DNA from 2 places in the Stenotrophomonas maltophilia genome. Region 2 is predicted to be linked to the other one. Evidence: riboswitches for the same ligand, from Rfam matches in the RefSeq annotation. Region 2 holds a riboswitch; the other holds the start of a gene.
The links. Region 2 has a riboswitch for cobalamin ahead of btuB (TonB-dependent vitamin B12 receptor). Riboswitches for the same ligand answer to the same signal wherever they lie in the genome.
Positions count from the first base shown of each region.

Region 1: linked by a shared signal. The riboswitch ahead of EZ304_RS19410 (epoxyqueuosine reductase QueH) and the one ahead of btuB (TonB-dependent vitamin B12 receptor) in region 2 are both predicted to bind cobalamin.

Region 1 is NZ_CP037858.1:4,192,878-4,202,469, forward strand. It holds gene EZ304_RS19395 (DUF1028 domain-containing protein) at 211-1,164, shown strand; gene EZ304_RS19400 (patatin-like phospholipase family protein) at 1,275-3,122, opposite strand; gene EZ304_RS19405 (aspartyl protease family protein) at 3,340-4,137, opposite strand; cobalamin riboswitch at 4,399-4,613, shown strand; gene EZ304_RS19410 (epoxyqueuosine reductase QueH) at 4,776-5,462, shown strand; gene pncA (bifunctional nicotinamidase/pyrazinamidase) at 5,519-6,145, shown strand; gene purU (formyltetrahydrofolate deformylase) at 6,258-7,109, opposite strand; gene EZ304_RS19425 (LysR family transcriptional regulator) at 7,224-8,135, shown strand; gene EZ304_RS19430 (NADH:flavin oxidoreductase/NADH oxidase) at 8,154-9,254, opposite strand; gene EZ304_RS19435 (NAD-dependent protein deacetylase) at 9,376-9,592, opposite strand, start outside.
Region 2 is NZ_CP037858.1:2,632,114-2,641,705, reverse strand. It holds gene bioD (dethiobiotin synthase) at 1-302, opposite strand, end outside; gene EZ304_RS11985 (GAF domain-containing protein) at 370-852, shown strand; gene EZ304_RS11980 (TfoX/Sxy family protein) at 849-1,211, shown strand; gene EZ304_RS11975 (histidine phosphatase family protein) at 1,344-1,922, opposite strand; cobalamin riboswitch at 2,066-2,288, shown strand; gene btuB (TonB-dependent vitamin B12 receptor) at 2,404-4,245, shown strand; gene gph (phosphoglycolate phosphatase) at 4,360-5,028, opposite strand; gene EZ304_RS11960 (class I SAM-dependent methyltransferase) at 5,093-5,884, opposite strand; gene EZ304_RS11955 (LysR family transcriptional regulator) at 5,881-6,810, opposite strand; gene EZ304_RS11950 (NAD(P)-dependent oxidoreductase) at 6,919-7,557, shown strand; gene EZ304_RS11945 (MBL fold metallo-hydrolase) at 7,718-8,629, shown strand; gene dinB (DNA polymerase IV) at 8,948-9,592, opposite strand, start outside.

The sequences.
Region 1 (9,592 bases), 1.6 Mb from region 2:
GTTGGTGGGTGCTGACCATTGGTCGGCACGCTGCTGTTGGTGGGTGTCGACCTTGGTCGACACGGTAGTTCCACGCCATGCGTGGATGCTCTTCGATGAAGGTTCGAAATATTCGATTGCGATGGGATTCCATCCACGCATGGCGTGGATCTACTAAACCTTTCGTGCGTAGGCTGCATCCCAATGCAATGCCTGCCCATGGAGACACCGATGTCCCTGTTGCGCTCTTGCCTGGCCCTGCTGCTCACTGCCACCGCCGCGCCGGCGTGGGCGACCTTTTCCATTGCGGCCTGCAATGAGGCCGGCGACTGCGGTGTGGCGGTGGCCACGCACAATCTCGGCGTCGGTGGCGTCGGGGTGCCGTGGGCACAGGCGAAGGTGGGGGCTGTCGCCAGCCAGTTCGAGACCAACCCGACCTACGGCTCGAAGGGGCTGGCGCTGCTGGCCAAGGGCCGCACACCCGTGCAGGTGCTGAAGCAGCTGCTGGACGAAGATGGCAACTTCGATGGCACCACGCTTGCCGAACGGCAGGTGGGATTGGTCAGTGCCCGTGGTGGCAATGCGCAGTACACCGGTGCTGCCGCGCAGCAGGCGGATTGGGCCGGCGCGCAGGGCGAGGGCATGCTGAGCCTGCAGGGCAATGGGCTGGCCGGGCCGGAGGTGCTGGCCGCGATGCAACGGGCCTTCGGCGCATCACACGGAGAATTGGCTGCGCGCCTGCTGGCGGCACTGGAAGCGGGCCAGGCCGCAGGCGGCCAGCGCAGCGGGCAATGGTCGGCGGCGCTGCTGGTGCGCACGCCGGGGGGCGACTGGCAGGACACCGACCTGCGCGTGGACGCTGATCCACGCGCGGTCGCGAAGCTGCGCGAGCTGTACGACATGCGTCTGTCCAACGAGGCGATCATCCGCGCGGAGGAGTATTGGGAGAAGGGTGATGTGGCAGCTGCGCGCGCGGCGCTGGCAACGTCGCTGTCACTGGCACACGGCTGGGACCGCACCTGGGCGCGCGCGGCGCGGCTGGCCATGCAGCAGGGAGATACGGCGCTGGCACGCGAGTATCTGGCGGGCCTGCGTGCGCTCAATCCGGGCTGGGTGAAGCAGGAGCTGGCGTTGCCGCTGTATGCGCCGTTGCAGGGTGATGCGGTGGTGGAGGCGTGGCGCTGAGGCGCCCCGGGGAGGGGTCAGATCCGTTTTCCTGCGGAAAACGGATCTGACCCCGATTGCCCCCGATTGGAGATGCATCCACGCATGGCGTGGATCTACCGGGGACCGGCTCAGTAGATCGGCGTCACCTTCATCTGCGGCAACGGTCGCGGTGCGCCGTCGGTAAGGTCCGGGCCGAGGTCATCCCAGCTACGGCCCTGCTCGACCATCAGCCCCCACAGCTGCTGGGAGGCCAGCCGCTTGTCCTCCGATCCCAGCTTGTACGAGGGCGGTGCCGGTTCACCACGGGCGACCATCGAATAGGCCGCACGGTAGGCCAGCACCTGCTGCGCCGGGTCATCGGTGCGCGCTACCTCCAGCGTGTAGCGCTGGTAGGCCGAGGCCAGGTTGCGCCAGCGGATCCAGTAGTGGTTCTCGAACGAGAACGAACAGAAGCGCGCACCGGCCAGGCTGCCCTTGTCGGCGATGCGGGAGAGCACCTCCTGTGGCATGTCCAGGTTCATGCCACCCTCGTCGCCCTGCAGGCTGACATGCACGATGCGGTCGCGATAGCCCGGCGCGCGCGCCTGCAGCAGGTCGCGCCAGTTCTGCATGGTCGCCACCACCGCGAACAGGAAACGACCCAGTTCGGCAGCGGCCAGCGGCGTGGCGATCGACTGGTAGGTGCGCTGCCAGCCATGCCGGTTCTCGGTCGGCAGGAACACCGCATGTTCCAGCGCCTGGCGGCCGCTGCTGCCATGACTCACGTCGTCGGCGTGCTGCGGGTAGACCAGGTTGATTGCAAAGGTCGGCCAACGCGGCAGGGCCGCGTCGAAGAGGTGGATCGGGAAGTTGCTGCTGATGCCGCCATCGGAGAACCAGCAGATGCGGAAGGCGGTGATCACCGGGCCGCAGGCCTGCCCGGCGCTGGTCAGCCCTTCCATGCTGTCGGCCACGTTGTGCTCGGGGTCGGCCGCCGGCGCAGTCGGCTCGCAGCGACGCTCGCGGCGCGAAGGTTCGTGCAGCGGCACGGCGCTGATCAGCAGCGGGAAGCTCAGGCTCATGCGCGTGGCCACCAGCACCGGCAGCTGCGGGCCCGGCGGCAGGTGGTAGTACTGTCGTCCCTCCACGTCCAGCGGCGGTCCGGCCTGCGTCACCAGCCACTGCACCACGCTGGCCGGGAACAGCTGCTCGAACTCCTCGCGCAGGAACCAGAACTGCGCGCCACCCAGCGGCAGCGTGCGCGGCTCGTTGTGCGACACGCAGGTGGTGATCATCTGCAGGCTGATCGCATGCGGGCTGTCCGGTTCGCCGGCATAGCGCGGTGCGTCGTGCAGGTCCGCGAAGGTCAGCGGGGCATCCAGCGGCTTGCCGGACAATTGCTGCAGGCACGTGTGCAACCACTCGGTCAATGCCGGCTTGCGCGCATCGCGGCCGAGACCGCTGCACAGGCCCAGCAGGTTGCGCCGTGCCACCCGCGCGACCCGCAGCGCGGCACCGGCAACGCCCGCACCGTAGGCGCACAGCAGCGACGGCAGCAACGTGGCGGCCACGCCGCTCCAGCCGCCGCCCCACCAGCCCAGGCCCAGCAGCAACGCCAGCGACACCAGCACCTCAAGCGGCGCGATCTCGAACACCGCGATGGCCAGGCACAGCAGCTTGTGCGGCAGGCTGGCATTGCCGGTCAGCACCACCAGCAGCCGATACGCCGCACGCGCACCGCGCGCCGGCTGGAACAGGCTGTAGATGAAACCGCGCCGCGACAGCTGCGCCGACACCGCCGACAAGCCGCCATAGCCCGCGTCGCCGGGCAGGCGCTCACCGGCCTGCTGGCGGCGATCACCGCAGGCCGCCGCAGCCGCCACCGCTGCGGCGATGGCGCCGGCCGAGGTGCCGCCGATGCTCTTGAAGCGATACTCGCGGGCCAGCGCCAGTACCGCATTGGGGTACACGATGCCGCTGGTGATGCCGCCTTTCATGACCAGATCGCAGTACTTGTCCGCCACTATCCTGCCCCCGCTGACTGTGCCCGAGATGCCATCCGACGCTACGGGTGCAGTATGACGCGAAGCCTTCTCACCGCCTGAGAACCCGCCCACGGAAGCGCCACTGGCCGCCTCCAGCGGTACATGGCGGCAGCATGAAACCGAGGCATCCACGCACGGCGTGGATCCACCGCTCAGGCCCGGCCGGCAATCAACGCTGCTGCGGACAGAGCGCCACGCGCTTGCTGCCCGCATCGATCAGCACCGCCGCGTCCTGCAGTGCGTGCGCGCCGATCACCGCCTCCGGGTAGTGATCAGAGACGCGCACGTCGAGATTGCGAAGCGTCAGGCCACCGACCACCAGCGGCACGTCCAGCCGTGCCCGGCCGCTCTGGATCCGGCCGTGGCTGAGGGCCAGTGGTTCGCCCGCGACAACCGTGCCGCTGGCTGCACGCTCATGGAGTGCAGCAGGCAGCACCAGCGCCACGTTTGCGCCGGTATCCAACTGTGCTTCGGTCGTAACCGTGCCGATCTGCACCGGAATGCGGAAGGCCCGCGTGTAGGCCAGCGTACCCGGCTGCCCCGGCAGCAATCGATGGTCGCGGCGAAAGCGCAGCCGCTTGCGTGGGAAGTCGAGCACCAGCAGGCCATCGTCGAAGAAATCGCGCGCCAGGATCCCATCGAAGGCGGCGGCCTCGGACTGTCGGGCGTTGTAGTCGCGGGTGATCGCCACCACGTCCTGGCGGCGCACGCCACCAAGGGCGAGCGCATCGAAGCGGACCGTAGCGGCATCGGCGGTGCGCACGCCATCGGAATGAGAGGCGGTGCCCCCCATTGGCAGATTCAGCGCGCGCACCAGGCGGGTATCGGCACGTGCCACACCACTCGCACCGGTATCGACGGCGAAGCGGAACGTACCTGCGTCATTGACCTGCACCTGCAGGTAGATGCGCCCATCGACAACCTCGAACGGAACATCGATGACGGTTTCACCGGGCGCAGTGGCCAATGCACATGCCGGGCCAGGTGAAGGCAGTGCATGGGCCCATCCGGAAAGGCAGAGCAGCCCCATCGCCCATACGGGCAGGCAGCGCCGCCTGGCACGGGTCGGGGCAGTTGGATGCCCGGTGCGGGCGTGTGGGGGCGTTGCGGCAAGACTGTCCATGGGCAGGGTTCCAAGCGGTCCTGCAGCATGGATGCGCCACGGGCCCGCACGGTTGCACCCTGCGGACCTTGACCATCGCCGCCAACGGGTCCACCGTGCACACGCCGAAGGTATCCTTCCCGACGTTTCGATAACGGGATGGATTTAAACGGGAATCCGGTGAAGGCGCCTCGCGCGCCCATTCCGGAGCTGCCCCGCAGCGGTGAATGGAAACGAATCCTGCCAACAGCACTGGGCACATGCCTGGGAAGCGGCAGGTAGTAGGTGGGCTGCGGCCCGTGTCCATCAGCCCGAATACCGGCCACGGCCGGGGGACACGACCGTCCCCTGATTCGACCTGGACTCTCCGCGGGGAGGGTGCCGGGGCCGCCGTTGTCCTGCGCGTGCAGGCAGCGCGGCCGCGCGCGTCCTTTTCACGGTATCCGGCCCGCCCTGTTCCACCCACGCGCTGATGCATGGGCCACCGTCGCTGCCGGCGGTCCATGCGGTACCTGACGATGACCGATCTCCAACGCCCCACCCTGACCCTGCCCGCCGACGGCAAGCGCCTGCTGCTGCATTCGTGCTGCGCGCCCTGTTCGGGCGAAGTGATGGAGGCGATCACCGCCTCCGGGATCGACTACGCGATCTTCTTCTACAACCCCAACATCCACCCGGTGAAGGAGTACGAGCTGCGCAAGCAGGAGAACATCCGCTTCGCCGAGCAGCACGGCATTCCCTTCATCGATTGCGACTACGACACCGACAACTGGTTCAGCCGTGCGCGTGGCATGGAGAACGAGCCCGAGCGCGGTATCCGCTGCACGATGTGCTTCGACATGCGTTTCGAGCGCACCGCGCTGTACGCGCATGAACACGGCTACGACACCATCAGCTCGTCGCTGGGCATCTCGCGCTGGAAGAACATGACGCAGATCAACGACTGCGGCATCCGCGCCGCATCGCGCTATGAAGGCCTGCAGTACTGGGACTACAACTGGCGCAAGGGTGGCGGTGCCAGCCGCATGATCGAGATCAGCAAGCGCGAGCAGTTCTACCAGCAGGAATACTGCGGCTGCGTGTACTCGCTGCGCGATGCCAACCGCCATCGCCGCGAGAACGGCCGGGAGCGGATCAAGATCGGCCTGCTGTACTACGGGCAGGACGCTGAGACGCCGCAGGGCGATTGACCTGCGCCGCCGGGGCGGCCACGCTGGTCGCCCCCTTGTGATGTAGTGGATCTGCCATGACCGCCCTGCCCGCCGATGTCGCCCTGCTGGTGATCGACCTGCAGCCGGACTTCATGCCCGGTGGCGCGCTGGCCTGCGACCAGGGCGATGCGCTGGTGGCACCGATTGCCGGACTGCTGGCACAGCGCCGCTACCGCACGGTGGTGGCCACCCAGGACTGGCACCCGGCCGGCCACGCCTCCTTCGCCAGCCAGCACCCCGGCAAGCGTCCGTTCGAGACCATCCTGCTGCACGCGCAGCCGCAGACGCTGTGGCCCGACCATTGCGTGCAGGGCAGCGATGGCGCCGCGCTGCACCCGGGCTTGGACTGGACCGTGGCCGACCTGATCCTGCGCAAGGGCACGCGCCAACAGGTGGATTCGTACAGCGCCTTCCGCGAGAACCACGGCCCCGATGGCGAGCGCCCGGCCACCGGCCTGGCCGGCTGGCTGCACGAGCGCCGCATCCGCGAAGTGCACGTGTGCGGCCTGGCCCGCGACTACTGCGTGCTGTGGAGCGCGCAGGACGCGGTGAAGTCTGGCTTCCGGGTGAAGTTCCTGTGGGAGCTGACCAAGCCGGTGACCGAGGCCAACGACGCAATGGTGCGCGAGGCGCTGGGGAAGGCGGGAATCGCGATCATCTGATGGACGACCGCCGGGCATGATCCGGCGCCACCGGTAATCCGACCCGAAACGGTAGTGCCGGCCGCTGGCCGGCAACCCCGGGATCCCTGCTGTTGCCGGCCCGCGGCCGGCACTACCGGAACACCACCGTGCGGTGCCCGTTGAGCAGGATGCGGTGCTCGACATGCCGGCGCACGGCACGCGCCAGCACCAGCGATTCGGTGTCACTGCCCAGCCGCACCAGTTCGCGCGGTGCCATCGCGTGGTCCACGCGAGCCACATCCTGTTCGATGATCGGGCCTTCGTCCAGATCCTCGGTGACGTAGTGCGCGGTGGCGCCGATGATCTTGACCCCGCGCGCGTGTGCCTGATGGTACGGCTGCGCGCCCTTGAAGCTGGGCAGGAAGCTGTGGTGGATGTTGATCGCGCGGCCCGCCAGCGCGCGGCACAGCGTGGGCGACAGGATCTGCATGTAGCGCGCCAGCACCACCAGGTCGATGCGCTCGCGCTCGACCAGGTCGATGATCTGCTGCTCCTGCACCGCGCGCGTTTCCGCGTTCACCGGCAGATGATGGAACGGCACCTGGTAGGACGCGGCCAGCGGCGCGAAGTCGGCATGGTTGGACGCCACTGCGGCGATGTCCACCTTCAGCTGGCCGCTGTGGGCGCGGAACAGCAGATCGTTGAGGCAGTGCCCCTGCTTGCTGACCAGCACCAGCAGCCGCGCGCGGCGTCGGCCATCGTGCAGCTGCCAGTCCATGCCGAAGCCTTCGGCGAGCGTTGCCATGGCGGTGTGCACGGTCTCCAGCGGCAAGCTGGCGTCGCGGTCGAAGTGCACGCGCAGGAAGAAGCGGCCGCTTTCCTCATCGCCGAACTGCTGCGCGTCGAGGATGTTGCAGCCGTGGTCGAACAGAAGGCCGGACACGCGGTAGACGATGCCGGTGCGGTCGGGGCAGGACAGGGTAAGAATGGAATCGGGGCGCATCTTCCGAGTGTAGGGCAGCGACCTGCCTGCCGGATCGATGGTCTCCGATGCAACCGAACTGCTTGGTTCAGTCCCAAGCGATACTTGGGCGTCCCCATGGCAAGCTGGTCGGTCATGAACCTGTTGCAACTGATCCGCAGCTTCACCCGCACCGCAGAGACCGGCAGCATTGCCGCCGCGGCCCGCATCCTTGGCATCAGCGCCACCGCAGTCGGCCAGAACATCAACCGTCTGGAGGCCCATCTGGGCGTACGGTTGCTGAACCGAAGCACGCGCCAGCTGGCCCTCAGCGAGGCCGGTGCGCTGTACCTGGCCCAGGTGCGCCACATCGAAGCCGACCTGGCACGCGCGCAGGCCATGGTCACCGCCGGCGACATCGAACCGGCCGGGCCACTGCGCATCGCCAGCAGCAGCGCGTTCGGTCGCCACGTGCTGGCACCGTTGCTGCCGTCGCTGCAGCAGCGCTATCCACAACTGCAGCTGGAGCTTCGCCTGACCGACCGCGCCGTGCAGCACGGGCCGGAAGCGGTGGATGCCAGCATCCGCATCGGTGCGCAGCTGGAGGACGGCGTAGTCGCACGGCAGCTGGCGCGCGTGCCCTTCGTGTTCTGTGCCTCACCGGCCTACCTGACGGCACACGGCACCCCGCAGCAACCCTCCGACCTGGGCAGCCATCGTGGTCTGCTGCACCGCTTCCCCACCGATGGCCGACCATTGCGCTGGGGCCTGCTGAAGGACGGCCAGCGCGTGGACGCCGCGCTGCCACCGAGCATGGTCTGTGATGACATCGATGCGCTGGCGACGCTGGCGGCGGCCGGTGCCGGCATTACCCGGCTGGCCGCATTCGTGGCCGAGCCGTACCTGCGCGATGGCCGCCTGCAGGCGGTGTTCGGCGCCAACACCGCGTGGCGCCCGGAACCGATGGAGGTCTACTTCTGCGTCAGCGACCGCCGCGACTTCACCGCCAAGATCCGCGCGCTGTTCGAGCACCTGCAGGCCGGCATCACGCCGGCCTGGCGGGTGTGAGCCTCAGCGTGCCTTGAATCAGCGTGCCTTGAACACGCCACGCGCGTCGCGCGGCTCACAGCGCAGGTACTGCGGCGCCGGTTCCACGCTGTCGCGCAATGCAGCAGCAGCGTGCCACGGCCAGCGCGGGTCGTAGAGGATGCCGCGTGCCAGCGCGACCGCATCGGCGTGGCGATGGCGCAGGATCGATTCGGCCTGCTCCGGTTCGGTGATCATGCCCACGGCGATGACCGGCATGCGCACCTTGGCCTTGATCGCCGCCGCGAACGGCACCTGGTAACCCGGACCGACGGTGATCTTCTGGCGCTCGTCCAGGCCACCGCTGGAAACGTGCAGGAAGTTGCAGCCGCGCGCATCCATCACCTGCGCCAGCGCTTCGCTCTGCACCAGATCCCAACCACCGTCGACCCAGTCGCTGGCGGAAATGCGCACGCCCACAGCGACCTTGTCGGACACTGCCGCACGCACGGCATCGAACACTTCCACCAGCAGACGCAGGCGGTTCGGCAACGAGCCACCGTAGCCGTCGGTGCGGCGGTTGCTGAGTGGGGACAGGAACTGGTGCAGCAGGTAACCGTGGGCCGCATGCAGCTCGATCAGCTCGAAGCCCAGGCGCTCGGCACGCACGGCGCTGGCGGCGAAGGCAGCGACGACTTCGGCAATGCCGGCCTCATCCAGTTCCTGCGGCGCCGGATCGGCTGCGTGGAACGGCAGCGGCGACGGCGCCACGGTGGCCCAGCCACGCGCATCATCGGCCGGCAGCTGGCCGCCGCCATCCCACGGGCGCTTCACCGACGCCTTGCGACCGGCGTGGCCGAGCTGGATACCCAGCGGCATCGGCGACCAGCGGCGGACGCTGGCCAGTACCTGTGCCAGTGCCGCTTCGGTGCCGTCATCCCACAGGCCCAGGTCGGCCCAGCTGATGCGGCCACGCGGCTCGACCGCGGTGGCTTCCAGGATCAGCAGGCCGGCGCCGGACTGCGCCAGGTTGCCCAGGTGCATGGCATGCCAGTCGCTGGCGCGGCCATCTTCGGCGGAGTACTGGCACATCGGCGCGATGACGATGCGGTTGGACAGGGTCAGGGGGCCGAACGAGATCGGCGAAAACAGCTGGCTCAAGACGGTGATGAACGACGAAGGGGGGGCGTATTGCACCGCCGCACGGCCTGCGAATCAACCGTCTGGATGGATCGCTGTTTCGCGGGGGCGGGTCACCGGTAGCGCCGGGCATGGCCCGGCGCTACCGGGTCGCAAAACCCGCCAACGCCTCGGCGCAGTCCCGCTCATCCTTGAACTGCAGCAGGTCGTCGGCGCGGGTGCGGCCACGGTTCAGCGCCGCCACCGGCAGTCCTGCCCTGGCCGCTGCCTGCACGAAGCGGAAGCCGGAATAGACCATCAGCGACGAGCCCACCACCAGCACGGCGTCTGCCTGCTGCAGGTGCCCATGCACCGCCTCC
Region 2 (9,592 bases):
TCCACCTGCACGCCGTCCTCGGCAGCGGCCAGCTCCGGTGCCAGCGGCTGCCGCAGCGCATACGGATTCAGATCGGCGTAGTCCGGCACCGGCCAGCTGGCTGCCTGCAGCGCCAGCGCGTCCTCGTTGCGCAGGCCCTGTCCCAGATCCTCGCTGCCGCTGGCCACCGGCTTCATGCCGACCGCGCGCAGGCCACGCCGGCGCAGCGCATGCAGCAGCGCGGTGCTTGCCGCGGTCTTGCCGATCTCGGTATCGGTGCCGGTAACGAAGAGGGCTGGCGGCAGCGGGGTGGGCAACGGCATCAAGGGCTCCAGCAGGGCAACAGTGCGTGCATTATCACCGGCCCGGCGCGCTTGCTAGACTGCTGGCATGTTCGCCAATGCCTCGCTCACCGGCAGCAAGCCGGAACAATACGCCCAGCTGCTGGAACAGGCCCGTGGCCTGGTCTACGGCGAGTCCGACCGCATCGCCAACGCGGCCAACCTCTCTGCGCTGGTCTACCATGCCCTGCCCGACCTGAACTGGGTGGGCTTCTATCTGTACGACGGCAAGGAACTGGTGGTCGGCCCGTTCCAGGGCCTGCCGGCCTGCGTGCGCATCCCGCTGGACAAGGGCGTGTGCGGAGCCGCCGCCAGCCAGCGCGTGACCCAGCGCGTGGAGGACGTCGACGCCTTCCCCGGCCATATCGCCTGCGATTCGGCCTCGCGCTCGGAACTGGTGGTGCCGCTGCTGCGCGGCGATGAACTGATCGGCGTGTTCGATATCGACAGCCCGAAGGTCGGCCGCTTCGACGCAGAAGATCAGGCCGGCCTGGAAGCCATCGCCCGCGTGTTCGTCGAGGCGTTGGGATGAGCACGCCGAAGCTGCGCAACATCGGCCCGAAAAGTGCGGCGTGGCTGCGCCAGGTCGGCCTGCGCAGCCGCGACGACCTGGTCGCGATCGGAGCCGTCGGCGCCTTCGTCAAGGTCAAGCGCGCCGGCTTCAAGCCCAGCCTGAACCTGCTGTACTCGCTGGAAGGCGCGTTGCTGGACTGCCATTGGCAGGAGCTGAGCGAGCCACAGCGTGAAGCACTGGTGCAGGATTACGAAGCGCGCATCGCTGCGCATCCGCTGAAGGCAGCCGGCCCGGCCTCGGGCCCGGTGCATGAGCAGCGCTTCGATGCCGACGATGACGCTGAGGACAGCGTGACCGAGGACGCGGACGAGGATTGACTGCACCGGTAGTGCCGGCCGCTGGCCGGCAACTGCATGGTCTTTTCATCGTTCCTGAAGCTGCCGGCCAGCGGCCGGCACTACCGCTGTGATGCGGGATCGGTAGCGCCGGGCCATGCCCGGCGAGTGCGATCAAGGCTGCTGCAGCTCCAGCAGCTCACCCACCAGCCCGACCTCGCCACGCTCCAGCCACACCCGCAAGCGGGTGCCGTGGTCGATACGCAGGGCCCAGCAGAGCGACATCGGCAGGCCGCAGACCTGCGACAGCACCATGCGCAACGGGCCACCGTGGCTGACTACCAGCGTCGGCACCGGGTCATCGTCATCCAGCAGGCGATCCAGCGCGCGCGCGATGCGCCGCTCGAAATGCCCCCAGCTCTCGCCGTTCGGCGGTGGGAACGCATGCGGATCGGCGTGGAAGGCGGCCAGCGCATCTTCCGGCAGGTCGAACAGCGATTGCCCGTCCCAGTCGCCAAAATCCAGCTCTTCCCATTCCTCGTCCGCTTCGACGTCCAGCCCGCGCGGGGTGGCCAGCGCCATGGCCGTATGCAGCGAACGCAGCCGCGGCGAACTGACCACCCGCTCCCAGCGCTGCCCGGCATAGGCCTCGACCAGCTCCTGCGGCAGGCCGGCCAGCTGCGGTGGGTCGCTGCGGCCATCGAGGTATTCATCACGGCCGTTGCCGGCATGGCGGACCAGGTCGAGGATCATGCGCGCGTCCCGGACGGGCAACGCAGGTACAGCGGAAAACGGGCGGACATCGGCAACGGCACCACGGGATCGAGCAACCATTCTAAAGGCACAGCAAAGGCAGTCGTGCAGGCGCGACGCAACGGCACTGCCTGCGATGCCGTAGACTGCGCGCACTTCCAGGTGACCTGCGGCTCCGGCCGGCAGGTTGAAACGGGAAGCCGGTGACGCGTGATTCCACGCCAGGCCGGCGCTGCCCCCGCAACGGTAAGCACGTCAGTTCCAGGCAACAACGCCACTGTGCCACAGGCATGGGAAGGCGCCTGGACGGTGGCCTCGCGCCACCCGGCGGCGAGCCCGGAGACCGGCCCGGAAGCCTCAGGTCGCGATGCGGTGGGCATGGCGCTGGATGACCGTGGCGCGCGCTGCGGCGTCGGCGCGTGCCTGCCTTCGCGGCTCCTCCCCTTCGCCACGCGGGCGTGCGTGGCACCTGGAGTCCCCCATGAAGCTGCAGTCCCGAATGCTGTCCCTGGCCGTGCTGGCCGCCCTGCCCGCGCTGGCCCAGGCCAGCGAGGCCACCACCGCGCTCGACCAGATCCTGGTCACCGCCACCCGCACCCCGATCGCCCTGCAGGACAGCATCGCGCCGGCACAGGTGATCGACCGCGCGCAGATCGAATCCAGCCAGGCCACTTCGCTGCAGGAACTGCTGCGTGGCCGCGCCGGTATCAACCTGACCAACGCCGGCGGCCTCGGCAAGCAGAGCTCGCTGTTCCTGCGCGGTACCAATTCCGGCCACACCGTGGTGCTGGTGGATGGCGTGCGCATCAACAGCGCCGACCTCGGCCTGGCCATGTACCAGGACCTGCCGCTGGCGCAGATCGAACGCGTCGAAATCGTTCGCGGCCCGCAGTCGAGCCTGTACGGTGCCGACGCCATCGGTGGCGTGATCCAGATCTTCACCCGTCGCAACCAGGGCGATTTCGCCCCGCACTTCCAGCTCGGCGGCGGCAGCAACGGGCTGCGCGAAGCCAGCGGCGGCATTGGTGGTGGCAGCGAACGCGGCTGGTTCGGTGCCGACATCGCCTACCAGCATTCCGATGGCATCGATGCCTGCCGCGGCTCGGCCACGCTGTTCACCGGCTGTTTCGCCGACGAGCCCGATCGCGACGGCTACCGCAACCTGTCCAAGAGCCTGCGCGGTGGCTACAGCTTCAACGACCAGTGGAACGTGGAAGGCAGCGCATTGCGCGCCGACGGCAAGAACCACTACGACGGCTACTACAACTATTCGGAAACCCGCCAGCAGGTGCTGGCCGGCAAGGTGCGCTACACCCCGTCCGAGCGCTTGGCATTCACCGCCAACGTCGGCCGCAGTGACAACGAGTCGGACAACTTCGGCGACTTCGGTGCACGTGGCAGCGCACAGACCCATCGCGACAGCGCCTCGCTGCAGGGCGATTTCGGCGTGGCCGAGGGCCAGCTGCTGAGCGCAGGCGTGGACTGGAGCGAAGACAACCTGGATGGTAGCAGCGCGGGTTACCTCGTCGACAGTCGCCGCAACACCGGCGTGTTCGTGCAGTACCAGGGCCGCTTCGGACGCCACCAGCTGCAGGCCAGCGCACGCAACGACGACAACCAGCAGTTCGGCAACCACGCTACCGGCAGCGTTGGCTGGGCCGTGGAACTGGGCCACGGCCTGCGCGTCAACGCCAGCTATGGCACGGCGTTCAAGGCACCGACCTTCAGCGATCTGTACGACCCGTGGAGCGGCGTGCCTACGTTGAACCCGGAGAAATCCAAGAGTGCCAACCTGGGCGTTTCGCAGCAGGGCCAGGGCTGGCACTGGGGTCTGGATGTGTATGAAACCCGCATCGATGATCTGATCACCTACGATGCGGCGACCTTCAAGATGCAGCAGGTGGAGAAGTCCCGCATCCGCGGTGCCGAACTGACCGGCGGCGTGCTGCTGGCCGGCTTCGACATCAACGCACAGCTCAGCTACACCGACCCGCGCAACCGCACCGGCGGCAGCACCCAGTTCGACAACTGGCTGCCACGCCGCGCGCAGCAGACCGCGCGCCTGGACATCGACCGTCGCTTCGGCAACTTCCGCGCCGGCCTGACCGTACAGGGTGCCGGCAAGCGCTACGACGATGCCGCCAACATGGTGAAGGTGGGAGGTTACGGCACGCTGGATCTGCGCGCCGAGTACGCGCTGACGCCGTCGTGGTCGCTGCTGGCACGTGCCGCCAATGTGTTCGACCGCAGGTATGAGACCGTGGCGTGGTTCAACCAGCCCGGCCGTGAGTACCAGTTGAGCGTGCGTTACCAGCCGAAATGAAGGAGCGCGCCGGGCATCGCCCGGCGCCTCCTGATGCCATCGACGCATGGCGTCTACTGTAGAGCCGAGCCATGCTCGGCTCATGCATTCAAGCAGCCGAGCACGGGCTCGGCTCTACACCGGGATACCGGCGACCAACCCCGGCAGTTCACGCAGGTCGTCGATCACCGCCACCGCATGCGCGGTGGCCAGGTCCAGGCCGCGCGGATAGCCGTAGCGCACCAGTGCGATCGGCATGCCGGCATCTTCGGCGGCGCGGTAGTCGGTCAACGAATCACCCACCATCAGGCAGGACTCCACCGGCAGCCCGAAGTGCGCGGCGATGTGCCGCAATGGCTCACCGCTGGGCTTGCGCTGCGGCAGCGAATCTCCCCCCAGTACCAGCGCGAATACATCACCGATACCCAGGTGCTGCAGCAGCGGCGGCACCAGTGCTTCAGGCTTGTTGGTGCAGATCGCCAGTGGCACGTTGCGCGCACGCAGTTGCGCCAGCGCTTCGCCCACGCCATCGAACAGCCGCGGGCTGCGCAGCAGGCACTCACGGTAGTGCACCATGAACACCGGCATCACCTCGGCCAGGTCCACCTCGCGGCCGGCGGCCTGCACCGCCTGTTCGACCAGACGACCCACACCGTCACCGATCCAGCCCAGCACGGTGGCTTCCGGCACACGCGCCACGCCGATGTCCTCCAGCGTGCGGTTCAGCGCTTCGGCAATATCGGCAGCGCTGTCGACCAGCGTGCCATCGAGGTCGAACACGACCAGCGGATACGGATACGACAAGGGACGGCACCTGCATGACGTGGGTCCGTCCATTGTACGCCGCTGTTTTTTGCGCCGATCCGCCTCAGCCGATCCGGCGCGCGCGGGTAGCCAGGAAGGTGGGCAGATAGCGATCGATCAGGAAACGCGGCTGCGGCTGCCAGTCTTCCATGAAGCGATCGATGATGAAGCCGGCATCGAGCTGGCCACCGATCAGTTCGGTCAGGCTGTGGCCGAAGGTCAGTGCGTCGCCCCGTGCCAGTTTCGCCTCGCGCTCGGCCGGTGGCAGGTCTTCCAGATCCGAATAGGGAATGGCGTACTGCGGCCGGATCAGGCCCTGTGCATCCAGCTGCGGATCGCGCGCACCGACGAACAGCACCGGGTTGTAGAAGCTGGCCATCAGCATGCCATCGCGCGCCAGCACGCGGCGGCATTCGGTCCACACCGGCCGGACGTCGGGCACGTACAGGTTGGAGATCGGGTGGAACACCACATCGAAGCTGTCGTTGGCGAAGGCGTGCAGATCGCGCATGTCGCCCTGCACGGTGCGCAGCTGCAGGCCATCGCGCGCGGCGACCCTGCGGTCCTGTTCCAGCTGCCCGTCGGAGAGATCGAACACGGTGACGTCGGCGCCCGCAGCGGCCAGCACCGGTGCCTGCTGGCCACCGCCCGAGGCCAGGCACAGGATGCGACGGCCGCGCACATCACCCATCCAGTCCAGTGGCAACGCACGGGGCGTCAGGTGCACCTGCCAGCGGCCTTCGCGCGCGGCGGCAATCGTTGAACTTTCCACCGGGCGCGACCATTCGCGCACTTCGCTGGCCTGGCGGTCCCAGGCAGCACGGTTGTGGTCGATCAAGGCCTGTCCATGGTTCATGTGTTCTCCTTGCCCGGTGGGCGCCAATCCAGATCCTGGAAGGCCGGGCTGGCGAAACACTCGCCCAGGAAATCCAGGAATCGCCGCATGATAGCGGGCTGCTGGCGCCGTGATGCGTACACGGCATGAATGCCGAGTTCGTCCAGACTGAATTCGGGCAGCAGTTCGATCAGCTCGCCACTGCGCAGCAGCGGCGCCACCTGGTAGGTCGGCAGCATGGCGATGCCGGCGCCGGCACGCACCGCTTCCAGCAACAGCGAGGCTTCGTTGGCGCTGATGTTGCCGCCCACCGCCACCGACAGTGAACGGCCATCGCGGTGCAGCTGCCACAAGCTCTTGCCCACGTAGTGATGGGTCAGGCAGTTGTGCGCGGCCAGGTGTTCCGGTGCGGTAGGCGTACCGCGTGCCTGCAGGTAGGACGGCGTCGCGCACAACACCGAGCGGCAGGTGGCCAACCGTCGTGCAATCAGGCTGGGATCGATCTGGCGGGCGATGCGCACCGCAAGGTCCACGCGCTCCTCCACCAGGTTCACGGTGCGGTCGACCAGCAGCAGTTCGATGCGCGCCGCCGGGTGGCGTGCGACGAAAGCGGCCACCGCCCGCGCCAGGTGGCTCTGCCCGAACGACACGCTGGCGGTCACCCGCAACGTGCCGTGCGGTTCGGGATCGTCGCTGGCCAGCTCACCGTGCAGTTCCTCGCCGATGGCCAGCATCTGCCGGAAGCGCACCAGCGCCGCCTCGCCGGGGCCGGTCAGGCTGACCCGGCGCGTGGTCCGGTGCAGCAGGCGCGCGCCCAGCCAACCCTCGACCTCGGCCAGGTAGCGGGTGACCATCGCCCGTGACATGTCCAGCACCTCGGCGGCGGCGGTGAGGCTGCCGCGCTCGGCCACCTCGACGAACACGGTCATGGCGGTCAATCGGTCCATATGCTCGATCCATGCAACAAACAAGCGCGTTATACGCTGTTTTTCGAGCGACTGCAGCGGCCTAGAGTGGCCCCATTCCCACCCCATACCACCCCACGGAGTCCTGCCATGAAGATCGCCCTCGTTGGTTCCACCGGCAACATCGGCCGCCAGATCGCCCGCCACGCGCTGGCCAACGGCCACGAACTCACCGTCATCGTGCGCAGCGCGCAGGATCTTCCGGCCGAACTGGCCGGTGCCCATCCGGTGATCGCCTCGCTGGATGACCAGGATGCCCTGGTCGCCGCCATCGCCGGCCACGACGTTCTGGCCAGCGCCTATGGCCCGCGTCCGGGCGATGACATCGGCCGCGTCGGCGAAGTGGCCGCGCAGCTGGCCGCCGCCGCGCGCAAGGCCGGTGTACCGCGCCTGGTGGTGGTCGGCGGCGCCGGCAGCCTGGAAGTCGCGCCGGGCGTGCAGCTGGTCGATACCCCCAACTTCCCGGAGGCCTACAAGCCGTACGCGCTGGCCCATCGTGAAGCCTTCAATCGCCTGCAGGCGGTGGACGACCTGGACTGGACCTTCTTCTCGCCGGCCGCCGAAATCGGCCCGGGCGAAGAGCGCGGCCAGTACCGCGTGCAGCCCAAGGCCTTCCTCGCTGATGCCAGCGGCCACAGCCGCATCAGCTACGCCGACTACGGCGCCGCGTTCGTCGCCGAGCTGGAAGCGCAGCAGTACCCGAAGCAGATCATCACGGCCGCGTACTGATCATGGCGTCCGCCGGGCATGGCCCGGCGCTACCCAGCTGTAGAGCCGAAGGCAACGGCAGGAGCCGTTGCCAACGTCGCTTGCGACGGCCCGCAGCGGGCCGGGCAAGGACGCCGGCATAGCCCGCGCTCCGCTCCCCATCCGACACGAGGAATTCCCAATGCGCACCGCTACCCTGCTGCTTCCCCTCGCGCTGGCCGCCGCCTTCGCCAGTGCTCCGCTGATGGCCGCTTCGGCCACGCCGGCGCCGGCCACGGCGACCAGATCCCAGCTGCACCTGCAGACCTTCCATCCGGGCCCGCAGGCGATGTTCTCGGTGTCTTCGGTGCTGATCGAAGGCCGCCATGACGCGATCCTGGTCGATGCGCAGTTCGGCGCCAGCGACGCGCGCAAGCTGGTCGAGCTGATCCGTGCCAGCGGCAAGCAGCTGACCACGATCTACATCAGCCACGGTGATCCGGACTACTACTTCGGCCTGGCTACCCTGCAGGACGCGTTCCCGCAGGCACGCATCGTCGCCACCGCGCAGACCGTTGCCCATATCCAGCAGAGCCAGGCCGGCAAGCTGGCCTACTGGGGGCCGAAGATGGGCGCCGACGTGCCGGCACGCATCGTGGTGCCGCAGGTGCTGGACGGTGATGCCCTGCAGCTGGAAGGCCTGCGCCTGCCGCTGATCGGCCTCGATGGCCCGACCCCGGACCGCACGGTGCTGTGGGTGCCGTCGCTGCGCGCGATCGTCGGCGGTATTCCGGTGATGGCCGGTGAACACGTGTGGATGGCCGACACGCAGACGCCGAAGTCGCACGCCGACTGGCTGCAGACCCTGCAGCGGCTGCAGGCACTGAAGCCGAAGGTGGTGGTACCGGGGCACTACGCGCCGGGTGCGGCACTGGATGCCAGTGCACTGGCGTTCACGGCGGACTACATCCGCGCGTTCGATTCCGAGGCAGCCAAGGCCAAGGACGGTGCGGCGCTGGTGAAAGCGATGCAGGCGCGCTACCCGAAGCTGGACGGCGTGGCATCGCTGGAGCTGAGTGCGAAGGTGGCCAAGGGCGAGATGCAGTGGCCATGAGGTAGGGGGGGCTTTTGCAGGGCTGCGCCCTGCACCTGCTCAATGCACGGCAACAGCCGAAGCAACAGCAACAGCCGGCTATCCGTGGGATGGCGAGGTGGGTCCGGTTGCGGGGGACGCCGTGAATCCGTCCATGGAGGCTCGGTCGCGCCATCCATGGCGCTCACGCCCCCGCAACCGCCCCCCCCCCGCCTTCGACAGTTCTCTGCGATCTGCCTGGATGGCATGTCTGCGCAACCTGTCGGGATGGAATGCCCTGCTCTTGGTGGGTGTCGACCTTGGTCGACACGTAGATCCACGCCGTGCGTGGATGAACGATCAGGAGCGATCGGTCTGGGTGTGCTCGAACAATTCGCCCTGCACCACCGGTTCCTTCTCGCGGAAGCCACCAAGGCCGACACCGACCAGGCGGTAGCGGGTCTCCGCCGGCAGGTCGACGCGGGCGCGCAGGGCCAGCGCGATGTCGCGCAGTTCTTCCATCGATTCCGGCGGGCGCTCCGGGGTGAAACTGCGGGTGAGGATGCGGAACTGCGCGGTCTTCAGTTTCAGCACCACGGTGTGGCCGATGCGCTCGGTCTTGCGCGTGGCGTTCCAGGTCTTCCCAGCCAGCTGCACGATGGCCTCGGTCAGATCTTCCAGCAGCAGGTCCTCGGCGAAGGTGTCCTCCGAGGAAATCGACTGCACCTGCTGGTCCGGTTCCACCGGCCGCTCGTCGATGCCACGTGCGCGGTTGTACAGGCTGCGGCCGAAGCTGCCGAATGCTTCTTCCAGATCGATCAGCGCCCACTGCCGCAGATCACCGCAGGTGACGATGCCGCGCGCGGCCAGCTTGCCTTCCATGACCTTGCCGACGCCGGGCACCCTGTTGACCGGCAGCGGCGCCAGGAACGCATCCACGCGCTGCGGCGGAATCACGAACTGGCCGTCGGGCTTGCGCCAGTCCGAGGCGATCTTGGCCAGGAA